2 linked regions of the Pseudophaeobacter arcticus DSM 23566 genome follow. The protein of the gene in region 1 binds, or shares a complex with, the protein of each later gene. Links are inferred from orthologs where the notes say so. Each region holds a gene or a part of one and is shown on either strand. Other genes may lie near its edges.

Region 1 (4,734 bases):
TTCGAAGCGGCGCCGCCCTACACCGAGATGAACCTGTGCAACATCCATTTCCATGAGAATGCGGAGCATCGCGGGGGCGAGTTCACGACATTTGCCGGCAATGGTGACGGGCATGGCTATGGCAGTGGCTACAAATACTCAGGCACGCTGAGCCCGGCTGAACTCATGCCGCTGGAGGCGGAGGTCGGCGTCACCGAACATGGCAGCCTGGTCCCTGGTGACACCATCGAGGTGCACTACGTCCATACCACGGCGCGGGTTGATCCGGGCCCGACCCTTGGGTCGTGCCTCAGCGAGGCGATCAAGAACCCACAGCTGCGCGTCGAGGCTCAGGTCTATGTGCTGGTGAATGACGAAACCGCGCTGGATTTCACCAAGCTGACCCGGCTGCAACAGCAAAACGGCCTGACCCAGGCCATCAATATTCCCACAAACACCGGGCCGGTGGTGGAGTATTCCGGGTCAACAACCGGCCCCAGCTACAATGAGAAGGGCTCCCCCTTTCAGGTGACCTGGGGCGTGCGGCCCAAGGTCGCCAAGGTCAGCATTCAGTCTGTTGCCAAATGGCTGTCTTACAACAGGTTTGACGAAGACCATGCCCATGGGGTGCGCAATCTGGTGATCAACCGCGACCTGCTGTCTGTGATCGAGCACTAACGGCGCGCGATTTACACAAAGCTTTGAAGGCGAGGATTGGGACCTGCCAAAAAACGAAACCCCGGCTCAATGAACCGGGGTTTTGTTTTTCTGCTTTGAAAATGCGCCAACTAGCCCTGTAGGCTCTTCACTTCCACATCGCCTTCGGCCTGGGCCTTGATCGCCAGCGCGGCAGCGTTCGAGGCTGCGGCGGTGGTGAAGTAGGGGATCTTGTCATAGAGCGCCACCGAGCGCATTTCCTTGCTGTCTTCCACAGCCTGCGCACCCTCGGTGGTGTTCATCAACAGCTGCACATGGCCATCTTTCAGCAGATCCACCACATGCGGGCGGCCCTCATAGACCTTGTTGACCAGCTCACAGGCAACGCCGTGACCATCGAGCCATTTATGGGTGCCACTGGTGGCCATCAGGGTAAAGCCTTGCTCGATCAGCACAGTGGCCGCTTCCAGCATCGGGGCGCCCTTGTCGGCGTCCTTGATCGAGATAAAGGCACGGCCTTCAGATGGCAGCACCATGCCAGCCCCCATCTGCGCCTTGAGGAAGGCACGTGGGAAGTCGCGGTCCCAGCCCATGACTTCACCAGTCGAGCGCATCTCTGGCCCCAGAATGGTGTCAACGCCGGGGAAACGGGCAAAGGGCAGCACCGCTTCTTTCACCGAGAACCAGGGCATATCGGGATCGGCCAGGGTCATCGGATCCGCCATTGGCGTGTTCACATCATAGCCGGCATCAGGCTTGTAGGGGCCACGGTGCGGGAAGGCGGTGAGTTTCTCACCCGCCATCACCCGCGCCGCAATAGATGCAATGGCGCTGTCGGTGGCCTTGGCCACAAAGGGCACGGTGCGGCTGGCGCGGGGGTTTACCTCAATGAGGAAGATTTCGCCGTCCTTGATGGCAAACTGGATGTTCATCAGGCCGACAACATTCAGCGCCTTGGCCAGCGCATAGGTCTGGGTCTTGACCTCTTCGATCAGATCCTTGGACAGGGAGTAGGGGGGCAGCGAACAGGCACTGTCGCCCGAGTGCACACCGGCCTCCTCGATATGCTGCATGATGCCTGCCACATGCACGTCGGTGCCGTCGCAGATCGCATCCACGTCCAGTTCAACCGCGCCAGAGAGATAGCTGTCCAGCAGCACCGGGCTGTCGCCGGAGACCACCACGGCTTCCGCGATGTAGCGGCGCAGCTGATCCATATCGCGGACGATCTCCATCGCCCGGCCCCCCAGCACATAGGAGGGGCGGATCACCAGCGGGAAACCAATTTCTTCGGCGATTTCCAGGGCTTGCTCATCAGTCGAGGCAATGCCGTTATGCGGCTGCTTCAGCCCCAGATTGTTGACCAGCTCCTGGAACCGCTCGCGGTCTTCGGCCAGATCAATGGCGTCCGGGGTGGTGCCCAGGATTGGAATGCCCTCGTCCTGCAGCGCGTTGGCCAGTTTCAGCGGGGTCTGACCGCCAAACTGTACGATGACCCCGTGCAGGGTGCCGTTTTCCTGCTCGACCCGCAGGATTTCCATCACGTGTTCAAACGTCAGCGGTTCAAAATACAGACGATCCGAGGTGTCATAGTCGGTCGACACCGTTTCGGGGTTGCAGTTGACCATGATGGTCTCATAGCCCGCGTCCGTCAGCGCGTAGCAGGCGTGACAGCAGCAGTAGTCAAACTCGATGCCCTGACCAATCCGGTTGGGACCACCACCCAGGATGACAACCTTTTTGCGATCCGAGGGCCGTGCCTCACATTCCACGTCGCCCATCATCGGGGTCTCATAGGTGGAATACATATAGGGGGTCTGGGCCTCAAATTCGGCGGCGCAGGTGTCGATGCGCTTGAACACGGCCGTCACGCCTTTGGCAATCCGTGTGTCGCGCACGGATTTTTCCGTGGCCTTGGTCAGGTTGGCCAGACGGGCATCGGTAAAGCCAAGCATCTTGAGGTGGCGCAGCGCCTTCTCATCGCTTGGCAGACCGTTGCTGCACACCTCTGCTTCGGCTTCGACGATCTCGCGGATACGATCCAGGAACCAGGGGTCAAATTTGGTGACACCGTGGATCTCATCGTTGCTGAGGCCATGACGCATCGCCTGGGCGATGGTGCGCAGCCGGTCCGGGGTCTGCTGGCTGATCGCCTTGATCACCGCGGCCTTGTCGGTGGCACTGTCGGTGGCGATGTCCCAGGTGCCGATGGTCAGACCAGGGATTTCGATCTCATCAAAGCCGGTGAGGCCCGATTCCATCGAGGCCAGCGCCTTTTGCATCGATTCGTGGATGGTGCGGCCAATCGACATGGCTTCGCCCACGGATTTCATCGCGGTGGTCAGATAGGGTTCGGAGCCGGGGAATTTCTCAAAGGCGAATTTGGGGATCTTGGTGACCACATAGTCGATCGAAGGCTCAAACGAGGCCGGTGTGACCTTGGTGATGTCGTTGTCCAGCTCGTCCAGCGTGTAGCCCACAGCCAGTTTGGCGGCAATCTTGGCAATCGGGAAGCCGGTGGCCTTGGAGGCCAGCGCCGAAGAACGCGACACCCGTGGGTTCATCTCGATGACCACCATACGGCCATCGGCGGGGTTCACCGCCCATTGCACGTTGGAGCCGCCGGTTTCGACGCCGATCTCGCGCAGCACGTTGATCGAATGGGTCCGCATGATCTGGTATTCTTTGTCCGTCAGCGTCAGCGCCGGGGCCACGGTGATCGAATCGCCGGTGTGCACGCCCATGGGGTCGATGTTTTCAATGGCGCAGACGATGATGGCGTTATCCGCCTTGTCACGGACCACCTCCATCTCAAATTCTTTCCAGCCCAGCAGACTCTCGTCGACCAGGATCTGATTGACCGGCGAGGCATCCATGCCGGTGCGGCAGAAATGTTCATAGTCTTCCCGGTTATAGGCAACACCACCGCCGGTGCCGCCCATGGTAAAGGCGGGGCGGATAATCGCGGGCAAGCCGATATCTTCGAGCGTTTCCAAAGCGATGCGCACGCCTTCATTGAGATCGGCCTTGCCGTCTTCCAGCTTTGGCGCGGTGACGATGGTGGCGCGGGGGTTTTCAATGCCCAGACGATCCATCGCATCGCGGAACAGTTTGCGATCCTCGGCCATCTCGATGGCTTCGCGGGTGGCCCCAATCATCTCGACGCCAAATTCCGCCAGCACACCCATTTCTTCCAGCGCCAGCGAGGTGTTGAGCCCCGTCTGGCCGCCCATGGTGGGCAGCAGCGCGTCGGGGCGTTCTTTTTCGATGATCTTGGCAACCACCTCGGGGGTGATTGGTTCGATATAGGTGGCATCCGCCAGACCGGGGTCGGTCATGATGGTGGCCGGGTTGGAGTTCACCAGGATAACCCGGTAGCCCTCTTCCTTGAGGGCCTTGCAGGCCTGGGCACCGGAATAGTCGAATTCGCAGGCCTGCCCAATGATGATGGGCCCCGCACCAATGATCATGATCGACTGGATGTCGGTTCTTTTTGGCATGGGAAGTGTTTCCTTCGATTAAGTGCGAGCGGCGAGGCCAAAGCAGGTTGGCAGACGTTCTGAGTTCAATGGCGAGTCGGGTCCCCCCAAGCGCCCAAATTGTCCTGCGTTATAGGGGTAGCGCAAAAAGGTGCAAGAGGGATCGGACACGCGCTTCGAATTGCCGCTTTTATTGCTTTTGTTCGCATAGCGAACGGATATATGCGGGGGCAAGAGAAATATCCAAATAATGAGAGGTGATCTGTGCAGATCCGTTTTGATCAGGGACCAGATCAGTGGAATCACCGGGGGTCGGACCGAGGGCAGCACTGGGGACCGGACCGGGGGCAGGGGATGCAGTTCTCCAATCCCCTGCGGGTGATCCGCGCTGATTCTGCGCAACAGGTCCCCGCAGCACTCGCCGCTCTGGACGCGGTGCAGCAGCAGGGGCATTGGCTGGCGGGCTATGCCACCTATGAGCTTGGATATGCGCTGGAGCCCAGTCTGGCGACGCGGATGCCCGATAATCGCTGCCTGCCGCTGCTGTGCTTTGGTGTCTATGCGCAGCCGCAAACTGTTTCGCGCGCGAAACACCCGCCGGAGGCCCCTGCGCGGGGTG
Region 2 (3,671 bases), 2.0 Mb from region 1 along the record:
TACGAGAATGAAGTAAAGGCGCGTATTTCCCTTATTGCTCTGGCACGAACTGCGGGATTTTCGCTGCTGGAGATTAAGGAGATGATTGGAACAGACGGCACCCCCAACCTGGAACGCAATGTCCTGGTTGCAAAGGCAGACGCACTTGATGCGACGATCAAAGAGCTGACCAGTTTAAGAGATGGACTTCGCCATATCGTAAAATGCACTGCAGAAAATCATATGGATTGCCCTCGGTTCAAGCGGATCATGCGCGTTGCACTGACCAAGAAAAAGACTGCTGCCAAAGCGCATCGAAACAGGCCCAGCAATGATTAAATTGATTGCCGGGTGGTTTACCTAACAGTGGCATTTGCAAATGCAGCCGATGATTGCGCCGCTTCGCCAGAGAGCGTCCTATTGCAGACATTCTTGGAACTTGCAGTATCAGGTGGAATGGGCTGAAAGCGGAGCGCCGCCAAAACAAAGAAGGACCCGCGCTGCGGATCCCTTTTGACACGTCACCTTAATAGTCATCGCAGCCTCAGCAGCCGCCGTCCTTGCACAGCTCGTCCTTGACCATGGGGCCGACCTTGCCAAAATCCATCTGGCCGGTGAATTTGGCTTTCAACGCCCCCATCACCTTGCCCATGTCGCGAATCGATGTGGCACCACTTTCGGTCACTGCCGCCTTGACTGCGGCGCGGACCTCGTCGTCGTCGAGCTGTTTGGGCAGGAATTCCTGGATTATGGCAATTTCTTCCAGTTCCCGTTCGGCCAGATCCAGACGGCTGGCCTCTTCATAGGCGCGGGCACTCTCGTTGCGCTGCTTGGTCATTTTTCCAAGGATCGCCAAGACTTCGTCGTCGCCGATGCTGGTCTCTGCATCCCCACCGCGGGCTGCGATTTCCTTGTCTTTGATTGCAGCGTTGATCAGGCGCAGCGTGCTTATCCGCTGGGCCTCCTTGTCTTTCATCGCCTGTTTCAGAGCCTGATTGACCAGGGTTTGCGTATCCATCGTTTTTATCCATCCAGAGGAAACCGGAATTGGCACCTCTATCCAATCGGCCCGCTCAGTTCAAGCGTCTGGCCGTTTCAGGCGACGCGAGGGCAGCGAACGGCTCCCCCATGGGCAATTGCCGCGTGTTTCTTGTACCCCCGCTCTGTCTGCTAGGCTTGACCCCATGCCCGCCCGGCCCTAAAAGCCGATGAATTTCACCCTCAGGAGAGTCTCTGTCATGGCCGATACTGCACCGTCCAAGCCAACCGCATGTCTGGCGCTAGCCGATGGCACCGTCTTTTATGGAGCCGGGTTTGGCGCCACCGGTCGCTGCGTCGCCGAGCTGTGTTTCAACACCGCGATGACCGGCTACCAGGAGATCATGACAGACCCGTCCTATGCCGGGCAAATCGTGACCTTCACCTTCCCCCATATCGGCAATACCGGCGTCACTCCCGAGGATGACGAAACCGCAGATCCGGTTGCTGCCGGCATGGTGGTAAAGTGGGATCCGACGCTGGCCTCCAACTGGCGCTCCACCGAAGAGTTGACAAGCTGGCTCACCCGGACCGGCCGTATCGCCATTGGCGGCATTGATACCCGCCGCCTGACCCGCGCCATCCGGCAGCTGGGGGCGCCCCATGTGGCGCTGGCGCATGATCCCGAGGGCAATTTTGACATCGAGGCGCTGGTTGCCGAAGCCCGCGCCTGGGCCGGGCTCGAAGGTATGGACCTGGCCAAAGAGGTCACCTGCGCTCAAAGCTACCGCTGGGACGAGATGCGTTGGGCCTGGCCCGAGGGTTTTTCCCGTCAGGAAAACCCGGTGCATAAGGTGGTCGCCATCGACTATGGTGCCAAACGCAACATTCTGCGCTGCCTGGCCTCGGCTGGCTGCGATGTTACCGTTCTGCCAGCAACCGCAACCGCCGAAGAGGTTCTGGCCCATAGTCCCGACGGTGTGTTTTTGTCCAATGGACCCGGTGACCCTGCCGCCACTGGTGAATATGCCGTGCCGATGATCAAAAGCATTCTGGCGGATACAGACCTGCCGGTCTTTGGCATCTGCCTTGGCCACCAGATGCTGGCGCTGGCGCTTGGCGGCAAAACCGTCAAGATGAACCACGGTCACCACGGTGCCAACCACCCGGTGAAAGAGAAATCCACCGGCAAGGTTGAGATCACCTCGATGAACCACGGGTTTGCTGTTGATGCCCAAAGCCTGCCCGAGGGTGTCGAAGAGACCCATATCTCGCTGTTTGACGGATCCAACTGCGGCATCCGCATGGTGGGCCGCCCGGTCTATTCCGTGCAGCATCACCCCGAAGCAAGCCCCGGCCCGCAGGATAGCTTCTATCTGTTCGAACGTTTTGCCGAGGCCATGGCCACGCGAAAAGCTTCGTAAAGCAGCGATCAATTGTCGGTTAAAACCGTCACGCGGACATTGTGGTTAACACGCTATTAAGCGACCCTCTGCAGCCTCAGGTGCATAATGCATCTGGGGTTTTTTGTTTTGAGTGATCATATGCGCGGTTTGCAGTCTCGCGGTTTTAGGCGCCTTCGCCGTCCTGTCTGGGGGCCACAGTCAGGGGCAGGCTCCTCTGCTCTTGATCCCAAAAGGGAGACTGAGCCTGTCAGCGCGCGGCAGATCTATCAGCAGGCCCAACATCGCAGCCGCCGGGACCTGTTGCCCACCTTCCCAAACCCCGTCACCGGATCGCTTGGGGCAGGCTCTGTAAAGCGGCAGGTACCACCACCGGGGCCGCAGCCCAGCCCCCTGCTCCCTATGGGATCCAGGACGCTAGAGCAGCCAGGGCGTCCGGGATATCCAGGGCAGGCTCTGCGCAAGGGCCAGGAACACCACCGCGCCCCAGGGGAACAGGCGGCAAACCACAGCGCCACCGCCTACTCTGCTGCGGTGAATGGGGTCTTCCGTGCCGAGGCCCTTGCCCTGCGGTCTATTGACCTCAGCAAGCACCAGCCCAGCGCACCCTTGTTGAACCGGATGCCTGCCAGTTTCTGGCTGCGTCACTGTGCAATCCCATGGGTACAACTCGGGGATGCCATCGCCATTGCCTTTGCCTCCGCCGAAGAGGCGGAAAGCCAAAAACAGACCCTGACCGTGTTGTTTGGCCCCTTTATCCCCGTTCTGGCCCCAGCGGCACAGATCTTGCCTCTGTTGCAGGCACATTTCAAAACCGCCATGGCCCGACGCGCCAGCAGCAGCATCCCCCCCGAACTCAGCAGCAGAACCCTGTTCCAGCAGTCCAAACGATTGAAACAACTGCTGCCAGTCAGCTCTTTTTTCTGCCTTGCGGCGGTTTTCCCGCTCGAGATCTTTTCGCTCTGCTGCGGCGCTGCGCTGTTGTTTCTACTGCTGTTCACCGGGCTAAAGCTCTGCGGTCTTGTCGCGCATCTTCTGCCAAAGCGGCACAGCAGCGTACCATCGCTGCTCAGGCCTGAGAAACCGGATCTGGAGCCCCTGCCGAAGATCTCGGTCCTGGTGCCACTTTACAAAGAGGCGGCCATCAGCTCGGCCCTGCTCAAACGCCTGTCGCGCCTCACCTATCCGCAGGACCGGATGGAGGTTCTGCTGGTTTTGGAAGAAGGCGACACGCTGACCCAGAAAACCATCTCAAAGGCGACCCTGCCACCGTGGATTTCAGCCCTAGAGGTCCCCGCCTGGGGAGAGCTG

What was found.
Region 2: the proteins of carB (region 1) and carA are in contact, whole or in part, in a solved structure (PDB 1KEE), measured with the Escherichia coli proteins. The link is inferred for Pseudophaeobacter arcticus DSM 23566 from one-to-one orthologs.

What each region holds. Positions count from the first base shown.
Region 1 is NZ_KI421507.1:2,582,795-2,587,528, reverse strand. What follows is about bases 568-4,476. They hold carB (carbamoyl-phosphate synthase large subunit), read right to left. Parts: upstream 4,137-4,476; coding sequence 768-4,136; downstream 568-767. Other genes in these bases: ARCT_RS26400 (aminodeoxychorismate synthase component I), read left to right, coding at 4,380-4,476; ARCT_RS0116745 (delta-class carbonic anhydrase), read left to right, coding at 568-657. Outside these bases: more of ARCT_RS0116745, read left to right, coding at 1-567; more of ARCT_RS26400, read left to right, coding at 4,477-4,734. UniProt on the Escherichia coli protein: Large subunit of the glutamine-dependent carbamoyl phosphate synthetase (CPSase).
Region 2 is NZ_KI421507.1:609,565-613,235, reverse strand. What follows is about bases 454-3,299. They hold carA (glutamine-hydrolyzing carbamoyl-phosphate synthase small subunit), read left to right. Parts: upstream 454-1,217; coding sequence 1,218-2,381; downstream 2,382-3,299. Other genes in these bases: ARCT_RS25580 (glycosyltransferase), read left to right, coding at 2,763-3,299; ARCT_RS0106935 (GatB/YqeY domain-containing protein), read right to left, coding at 524-997. Outside these bases: ARCT_RS0106940 (helix-turn-helix domain-containing protein), read left to right, coding at 1-318; more of ARCT_RS25580, read left to right, coding at 3,300-3,671. UniProt on the Escherichia coli protein: Small subunit of the glutamine-dependent carbamoyl phosphate synthetase (CPSase).